Regions from separate parts of the Leuconostoc sp. LN180020 genome, predicted to be linked through region 1. Evidence: riboswitches for the same ligand, from Rfam matches in the RefSeq annotation. Region 1 holds a riboswitch; the other holds the start of a gene.

The links. Region 1 has a riboswitch for FMN ahead of FAZ25_RS08500 (ECF transporter S component). Riboswitches for the same ligand answer to the same signal wherever they lie in the genome.
Region 2: it holds a riboswitch for FMN, as region 1 does, so the genes downstream of both, ribD (bifunctional diaminohydroxyphosphoribosylaminopyrimidine deaminase/5-amino-6-(5-phosphoribosylamino)uracil reductase RibD) here and FAZ25_RS08500 (ECF transporter S component) in region 1, are expected to answer to the same signal.

Annotation. Positions count from the first base shown of each region.
Region 1 covers NZ_CP039736.1:1,658,448-1,663,295, forward strand. The annotation lists gene rpsA (30S ribosomal protein S1) at 1-684, opposite strand, end outside; gene cmk ((d)CMP kinase) at 780-1,457, opposite strand; gene FAZ25_RS08495 (brain acid soluble 1 family protein) at 1,476-2,024, opposite strand; gene FAZ25_RS08500 (ECF transporter S component) at 2,101-2,685, opposite strand; FMN riboswitch at 2,752-2,887, opposite strand; gene FAZ25_RS08505 (pseudouridine synthase) at 2,939-3,688, opposite strand; gene scpB (SMC-Scp complex subunit ScpB) at 3,681-4,280, opposite strand; gene FAZ25_RS08515 (ScpA family protein) at 4,273-4,848, opposite strand, start outside.
Region 2 covers NZ_CP039736.1:1,505,490-1,510,337, reverse strand. The annotation lists gene FAZ25_RS07795 (LCP family protein) at 1-814, shown strand, start outside; gene FAZ25_RS07790 (AI-2E family transporter) at 858-1,853, shown strand; FMN riboswitch at 1,944-2,090, shown strand; gene ribD (bifunctional diaminohydroxyphosphoribosylaminopyrimidine deaminase/5-amino-6-(5-phosphoribosylamino)uracil reductase RibD) at 2,205-3,248, shown strand; gene FAZ25_RS07780 (riboflavin synthase) at 3,233-3,832, shown strand; gene ribA (GTP cyclohydrolase II) at 3,822-4,848, shown strand, end outside.

The DNA of each region.
Region 1 (4,848 bases):
TTCTGATACGTGAACCAAACCATCTACACCACCCAAGTCAACGAAAGCACCGAAGTCTGTCAAGCGAGCAACAGTTCCTTCAACCACTTCACCAACTGACAACTTACTAAATACTTCAGCCAACTGAGCAGCACGTTCTTGCGCAGCAACAGCCTTACGTGACAAAATCAAACGTGCATTAGCAGCGTCAATTTCAATAACTTGTGCTTTAATATCTTTGTTCTTAAATTGGTTCAAATCAGAAACGAAGCGTTCTGCAACCATTGATGCTGGCACGAAACCGCGTACGCCGTTAACCATGACAATCAAGCCACCGCGAACTGCATTAACAACCTTTGCATCGACAGTGTCGCCTTCAGCAAAGTCCAAGTTTTCCCATGCTTTGCGTGCATCTAAACGCTTCTTTGACAACAAGTAAGCTACGCCTTCCTTGTCGCTAGTAACATTAGAAATAACAACAGCTTCAATGCTGTCTCCAATTTTCAATTCGTCTGCCAGGTTGATGTTACGATCGTCTGAGTACTCACGTGCTGGCACAACTCCTTCTTCACCGGTAGACAAACCAACAACCGCTTGGTTATCATTATCAATGGCTAAAAGTTCACCAGTGACAACATCTCCCACCTTAATTTGATCTGCTGCGCTTTCGAGAGCTGCTAAGAACTCGTTGTTTGTTTCACTCATGACGTCTAACGTCCTCCTACAATTTACACTATGGGTATAGTTTACCAGAATAATTGCCACTTGTATAGTAAAAAACAGCGTTTTCACGCTGTAACTTAGGGTTTCTGTTTTTTTTCAATAATCTTTGTAATCTCTGATACTACAGCTTGGATACTTTGTCCGGTAGTATCTACCAAAATCGCGTCTTTTGCCTGTATCAAAGGACTGATCGCTCGATGAGAGTCTTTGTAGTCTCGTGTTTCAATATCACTTTTTAGTGTTTCTAAATCAACTGTCATGCCCTTGGCTTTATTTTCTTTGTAACGTCGCTCTGCTCTTTCTAACACACTAGCTACCAAGAAAATTTTAACTTGAGCATTTGGTAACACCGTTGTCCCAATATCACGTCCATCCATAATGACATTTTGACTATTGGCTATGTCACGTTGGCGACGAACCAAGTCTGCTCGGACAGCTTTATAAGAAGCAATCAACGACACATTATTAGTGACTTCAGTCGAACGAATCGCCTCTGTCACTTCACTATCGTTCAGAAAAACACGCTGCGTTGGCACTCCGGGCTCAAAACGAATCACTGTTTTTGCAAGTAAATCAACAACACCTTGTTCATCTTCATAAGCCAGACCTGCCTGTTTAGCGGCTAAAGTCATGGTGCGGTACATGGCTCCGGTATCGACATAAACATACTTTAAATTTGTTGCTAATATTTTAGCAATTGTTGATTTTCCAGCCGACGCTGGCCCATCAATTGCAATCTGAAAATTGTGACTCATATCAACCTCTAAAATTAGTTATTTAACATTTAGTGTTCTGCCAGCATATTGTGTATAATTATTCACTGACAAACCAGGATTAAGCGCAATGACTTGATCCGTTGTCATGCCATGTGTCACGGCAAAATTATATAGTGTTTGGCTAGCGCCCAACACTGCTGAATTAGTTGTTGGCGTACTTGGTGCCGTCGGTGCACTGCTGGCAGCTACTTCACTTGAAGCCGCAGCTGGCGCTTCTGTGCTACTAGCCACTGTTTCCGATGAACTTGCTTGTTCTGAGGAACTTTGTGCTGATGTCTCAGATGATTGTTCAGATGAAGCTTTTTGAGACTGTGATGTCGACTTTTTACTAGTTGCTGTCGCTATCTGCTGTGGCGTTTTCTGGTGATCAAGTGCACCATAAATGGGCACACTTGATAAAATAGCAAATCCCAAAACAATCAAAAATATTTTAAAGCCCTTATGCTTATGGCTGCTTCTATCTGATTGGCGCGCAAATTCAGGCTCAACTTTTTGTTTTTTTGAACGTGCCATACGGCTCATGTTATTTGGGTCAAAATCGCTCATAATAAAACGACCTCCATTATAATAGGTTCACTTAAAAGTTTACCACATTGAGGTCGTCTCTGTTTATAACGTTTCATTAAGATATCACTTTACGTTGCATCGGTTTCAGAACCGAAAGCACAATAATACTTGTTAGCCCCCAAATAATGCCTTGTGCAATATTGAATGGTATCACCATGGCTATAAAATAACGTCCCAGGCCAATAATTCGCGCAATGTCAAAATGTGCAAACTGCGAATAAAGTGGCACAGCAACGAACCAATTCATCAACACAGCAGCAACAGTTAACCCAACTGTTGCTATGATTATTGCTAATAATTGGCGTGGGAATTGACGCGTTTCAAACATTGGCATGACCCAAAACATTAACAAGGTAAATACCATTACTGCTACTAAATTGACAGGCAACCCCAGATAGGTATTAATTCCCTCATTTGCCAAAATGAGCTTTAAGACTGTTCGCAGTATGACAACCCACATAGCGGCCGTGACATTAAGCCAATAACCAGCTAGTAAGACAGGCACAATGGAAAAATCAAGCTTTAAGAAATCCGCTCCCGGAATCAAGGGTACCTGCGGAAAAAGCATTAGACCAAATGAGATTGCGCTTAAAATAGCAATCAAGGTCAGATGCTGTGTACGTGTAAATGAAATAGACATATTCTTTGCCTCAAAAAAACTGCACAATTTGTCAGGGTATCACAAAAAGGCAGTCTTAACTTTCTTTTTTAACTTCTTTATACCCGACTTTACGGTCGGCTCTGGAATTTGACCAGATCAGCTGTTTGCACAGGTCGCGGGCTTACCATGTTCAACATGTCTCACCGCCGGTTGGGAATTACACCCGACCCTGAAGTAATATTTAATTTTACAACTGATATCATAACAAAATTACTGATTAAAAGCAATCTATTTATTTTCTACGATAATTTTTATAATCCTGTGCTTTGAGTCGTTTAACCTCAACACCAGTTAATTTACGATATTCACCGGACTGTAAGCCAATTAAATCAAAGAAAGCATATTGTTCACGCGTTAATTTATCCACTGGTAAGCCCACTTTTTGCAGCATATCTTTGACTTGATGATTACGTCCTTCATGAATAATAATACGTACCATACTAGTTTTTTTATCTTTGTCGACACGTTCAATCGTGACACGAGCTGGCGCTGTTTTTCGGCCTTTGATGATAACGCCTTGCTTCAAAGGCGCTAATTTTTCAACAGTCGCAATCCCAGACACCTTAGCAAGATAAATTTTGTCGACACGTGACTTTGGATGCATTAATTGGTTAGCAATAGTGCCATCGTTAGTCAGTAACAAGGCGCCAGTCGTATCATAGTCTAGTCGTCCAACAGGGTAAACACGTTGATCAATATCTTCTAGTAAGTCCAGAACTGTCTTACGACCCTTCTCGTCGCTAGTTGTGGTAACGACACCACGGGGTTTATTCAATAGGTAATAAACTAGCTTTTCACGTCCTTCAATCGGCGCACCATCTACTTCCACAGTGTCATGTATGCCAACTTTGACACCAAGTGTTGTGACAGTCTCACCATTGACTTTGACACGCCCCTCAGTAATCATTGTTTCAGCTCCTCTTCGTGAAGCTAGCCCCGCTTGGGCAACAACTTTTTGTAAACGCATTTCTTCTTCAGACATTTTTTTGCCCTTCTTTCATTTCTAAATTTTCTGATTCCAGTACGTTTGCAAATAATGTCCCACCATCATCAACATCTAACGTTTCAAAATCAGGTAACGGTGGCAACTCAGTTAACGACTTGAGACCAAAATAATCTAAAAACATCGCTGAAGTACCATACATAATTGGCCGTCCCGGTTCATCTTTTCGCCCAGTTTCAACAAGCAACTGGCGTAACATCAATTTTTGAAGCGTGCCCGCCGACTGTACACCACGAATTTGGTCAATTTCCACACGTGTCACAGGTTGTTTATAAGCTACGATAACTAATGTTTCAAGTTGTGCTTGGGAAAGTGTGGCATTGTCAGGTGCATCAAAAAAGTTTTTAACTATGCCCCCTAAGCTAGGCTTGGTGACCAATCGGTAAGCGCCATCAGTTTCTCTTACTTCTAGAGCGCTCATCGTGTCATTAGCATATTTATTAGCTAATTGTTCAATTAATGCAATCACTGCCGGCTTATCAAATTGTGTTATTTGGCATAACGCTTGACTAGTAATCCCTTCATCGCCAGCCACAAATAACAAGGCCTCTATTTGCGCTAAATTATTCATCATCACTTAATGTCTCAATTTCTAAAAAAATATCAGCTGATGCATCAGCTTGGTGAAACGAAATTTTAGTTTCCTTAGCCATTTCAAGTAAAGCCAAAAAAATCATAACCATTGCTTCCTTATCAGCCATATTCTCAAACAAGTCATCAAAGGCTATAATTGCGCCTCTGGGTTGTCCTTGTAGCTGTTGGGCAATATAATCAAATGCCATCGTTAACGTAAATTTTTCACTGACAACACGTCTACTAATTGGTTGTTGCTGCCTTTTTTTACGTAAAAGATGTTCAAAAGCAACTTGTAAATCTATCAGTTCAAGCCCTGGTGCGAGCGGCTTTATTGCCATTTGATTGAATTCCGGTGACAAGGCTGGTAAACGCGAAAATGATTGTTGGTTGGTATTTTCGCGTTCTCGCAAGGATTCACTTGCCACTTGAAATTGCTTGTACGTTAACAATTGCAACATTAGTGTCTCTTTAGGATCAAGAAAATCCATTTCAATATCGTCAACTTCAATTGTGTCATTTGGCAGTAAATCAGATGATTTAATTTGAACAAGCGTTGCTGCCAT
Region 2 (4,848 bases), 150 kb from region 1:
AAGCAGCTTTCCACAAAAGCTAAATGCCGCGTATGCATTTCGTGAAGCCTCAGACGATAAAGCCTCTTTAGGAGACGGTGTTGGGACAACTATGGAAACGATTCAAAAAATGTTTAACATACCGATTAACTATTTTGCCATGGTTAACATGAGTGGTTTGGGAGATGTTGTTGATCAATTAGGAGGTGTCAAAGCCAAATCACCATTGAGCTTTAAGTTTAGCCAAGACACGGCGCATGAGGACGGTAATAATTTGTACGATTTTACCGAAGGCAAAACAAGCTTTGAATACGCTGCAGACGGCGAAAACTTTAAAAAGTATGACAAGATGGATGGCAAGGCGGCGTTAGCCTTTTCACGTATGAGATATCAAGATCCGCAAGGCGATTATGGTCGTACGCAACGCCAACGAATTTTGTTGCAGGCCATTATGACAAAAATTAAATCTGATCCGTCAACGATTCTCAATACGAAGTTTATTAGTGCCACAACTAAAAACATTGCATCAAATATGAAGATGTCGGATATGTTGGCACTCGGCTCAAATTATATGAATGCGACAAAGACAATTGACTCATATACAGTTCAGGGTGAAGGTGAGATGTATGACGGTGTATCTTACCAGCGTGTGACAACGGCGCAACGACAGGCTATTACTAACAAGTTGAGAGCAGCACTTGAATTAAAACCTGAAGATACTGGTTCGGAATTTGGTAGTACAGTGACAGAATCACAGATTGCACAAGTGGGTTCTGCCGATACATTATTCTCACAATTCAATACAAAATCGAACGAAAATTTGACATCTAACTAATCTTGTCATGTACTAAGTTAGTGTGTTAAAGAGGGAGCACTACATGAACATATTTTCATCATTTCAAAATCGCCGATTCTATCGGTATTTTGTTTTGTCTGTCATTATTTTACTGATTGTTTTACTCAAACAGTTTATGACGTTACTGTTATTAACAATTATTTTTTCTTATCTTGCGATGAATGCTGGCAAAAGGGTGCAACGCGTGACACGCCTGTCACGGTCATTATCAATTGCGCTTGTTTATATCGTCGTGATGGCTTTTATCATCTGGGCTGTCGAACACGGGGCAAATACTGTTGCACATCAAGTTAAGAGCATGATTCACTTAGCAACCGATTCTAGCTGGCACACAACGGGTATTTTTAAAGAAGTTTACAAAAATATTCAGCAGTACAGTAACTCCTTGAATACAGAGCAGTTAATCTCTAAAGGATTTACCCAATTGAATCAAGTTGGACACGTCCTTTATGAACTGATTTTGGCGTTACTGTTTAGTTTTATATTCAGCATGACTTACCCACAATTACGGTCATGGTCTATGACTTTCATACATAGCCCTTATAAAAGATTTTTTGGTGAGTTTTATATTATCGTGCATCGCTTTATCATTATTTTAGGCCGTTTATTTGAAGTCCAGCTAATGATTTGTGTAATTAACACGATTGCAATGGTTATCGTATTAACCTTTTTGAATTTCCCTTATTTAATTGGTTTTGCGATTTTGATTTTCATCTTAGGTTTGATTCCGGTTGTCGGTGTGCTTATTTCACTTGTACCGCTGACAGTGACCGCGTTTATTATCGGTGACTGGCATACAGTATTGGTTATATTGGTTGCTGTTGCTGTAATTCATTTTATGGAGTCATATTTTTTACATCCGCACTTTATGTCACAACGCACGCATATGCCAATATTAGTTATTTTACTTAATCTAATTATTATGGAAAAAGTTTTTGGTGTTTGGGGTTTAATCATTGGGTTGCCAATCTTAACATTCTTGTTAGATTTCTTCCGAATACAAAAATTCAAAGCGTAATATCAGAATAATTTGTTTACAGCGTACATTATTGTGCGTTTTTTTATTGACATAGCATTGTTCAGATGTTAATCTGTAAAGGTTAAATTAATTAATCTTCGGGGCAGGGTGTAATTCCCGACCGACGGTAAAGATCTTTAAGATCTAAGTCCGTGACCTGCATTATTTATTAATAATGCAGTTGACACAGTGTAATTCTGTGACCGACAGTTAAAGTCTGGATGGGAGAAGATTTAAAATAATAGACTTAGCTAGGATAAGTCTGTCTTTTTTGAATCGATCTAAATACTTTAAACCCGATGTTAATAAAATACGTCGGGTTTTTTGTCCTGAACAAACAGGAGGTAAAAGATGGATGATTTAACATATATGGCATTAGCAGCAAAAGTAGCTGCCAAAGCAGGACCAGATGAAACATATGAAAATCCACGCGTCGGAGCAATTATTGTTAAAAATGGGCGGGTCTTGGCGACTGGATATCATCATTCTTTTGGCGCAGCGCATGCTGAAATTAATGCTTTTGAAAATTTAAGGGATCAAACATATATTGTTGATTCAACGATGTATGTCACATTAGAGCCGTGCTTTGTCACGGGAAAGGTAGGTGCGTGTGCGTTAGCAATAGCCCAATGGGGAGTCAAACGTGTTGTAGTTGGTAGTTTTGATCCTAATCCCGATACACATGGACGTAGTGTTACATTTTTAAGACAAGCAGGTATCCGTGTCGATGTTTTGGGAACAGAAGATAGTCAAATATTAAATCCCGCATTTTATCATTATTTTGAAAGACATTTACCATATGTACAGTTGAAACTAGCGGAGTCTGCTAATCACTTTGTGGCGTCTTCACAAGGACAATCCACAAAAATTACAAATCGGTTAGCTGACATTGATGTGCACAAAGAGCGTGCTAGTAAAAGTGCTATTCTAATTGGTAGTGAAACTATGTTGATTGACCAACCAAATTTAACAGTCCGACATGTACCAATAAATCATCAACAACCTTTAAGGGTAGTGATCGATCGACGTGGCCGCTTACAAAATAAAATGGATCGAGCGACAAATAATTGGTTAATCTTCACGACAAACACGGACTTTGCAAAACAATATGACAACGTTCTTTTAATGTCACATGGTTTACTTAGTGTCCTGACAAGTTTAGCTAGTAAGAATATTCAGTCTGTTATGGTAGAGGGTGGGCCGTCATTGATTACAGCATTCTTAAAAGCGAATCTCTGGCAAGAATTCATTGTTTATACAGCAGATAGTATATTACCTGAAGACGGGGTGCCCAGTGTACAACCATTGTTTAATTCAGTGTCTTCATATCGTGTGGGTAATACGCTTAAGAGTCGTTATCTAAATGATAGGAGTGTGTCATGTTTACAGGAATAACACAGACAGTGGGTCAAGTTATAACAAATGAAAGTCTCAAAAAAAATAATCAGCATATCACAATTGAAACAAAAACGCCCTATTTTTCAGAGGCAACTATCGGTGATAGCATAATGGTCGACGGCGTATGTTTAACTATTACTCATAAAACAGACCATACTGCTAAATTTGGTATTATGAGACCAACTTATGAAACAACCATTATTGGTGATTACATGATGAGACAATCAGTTAATCTTGAAAAGGCAATAAGTGCGGGGGAGAGATTTGATGGCCACTTTGTCCTTGGTCATGTTGACGGCAAAGCTGAAATTGTGAATAAGCAGGTGATAGATAACACGATTTTACTTAGCTTCAAGCCTAAAGAGTCTATCTTGATGAGAGAAATAGTTGCTAAAGGTTCTGTCGCAATATCAGGCGTAAGCCTCACGGTGATTGAAAAAACCAGTCAGACGTTTCAAATTGGATTGATTCCCCATACGCAGTTACAAACAACATTATCAAAATTAACTGTTGGTCATTGGGTAAATATAGAAACGGATATTTTGGCTAAATATATGACAGGAGGGCAATATGTTGGATAATGTTGTTGAACAAAGCGTGCGAAAAGCAGTTACTGCCCTAAAACAAGGCGCATTTGTGATCTTGACTGATGACCAAAATCGCGAACACGAGGGTGACTTAGTAGGACTTGCATCGTTTGTGACACCTGAACGAATCAATAGTGCATTGACATTGGCTCGTGGTGTGCTGGCCGTTCCTATGAGTAAACAACGCGCAGATAAGCTAGGTCTGAGGCAAATGACAGACCATAATTCTGAAAAATTTGCCACACAATTTACCGTCAGTGTTGATCATATCATGAGCACGACTGGTGTATCCGCTTTTGAACGGGCAAAAACTATTCGTGAGCTTGCAAATCTTAGTGCGTCAGCTGAAGATTTTGAGACACCGGGACACGTATTTCCTCTAGTAGCTAACGAAGGTGGCGTGTTATCAAGGCAAGGGCACACAGAAGGGGCTGTTGAATTAGCCAAAATTGCTGGAGTACCACCGATTGCTTATATTATTGAAATTCTTGATAAAGACGGTCAAATGGCCCGAGAAAAAGCATTAGAAAGTTTGGCAGAACAGGAAGGCATGATTAAATTGGCGATTTCAGATATCGTTGCCTTTAAACAAGCCCAAAATCAGTATCACGTTAAAGAAGGTGTGACTGTGAATCTGCCCAGTACCTATGGCAGCTTTCAGATGACTGACTATAATACAGGTGACAAAGAACCGGCTCTGTTGATTCGTAGTCAAACACAAACTGCGACGACAAATAACCCTTTAGTTCGGCTCCATTCTGAATGTGCGACGGGCGATATATTTGGCTCATATCGCTGCGATTGCGGACCGCAACTTCAAGCATCATTGCGTCAGATTAATGAAGAAGGTGGTGCGCTTTTATACCTTAGACAAGAGGGACGAGGTATTGGACTCGCAGAAAAACTGAAAACGTATGTTTTGCAGGAAAATAATTATGATACCTATGAAGCCAATGTCCACCTAAATCATGCACCGGATGAAAGAGACTATCAACAAGCAGCAGAAATTT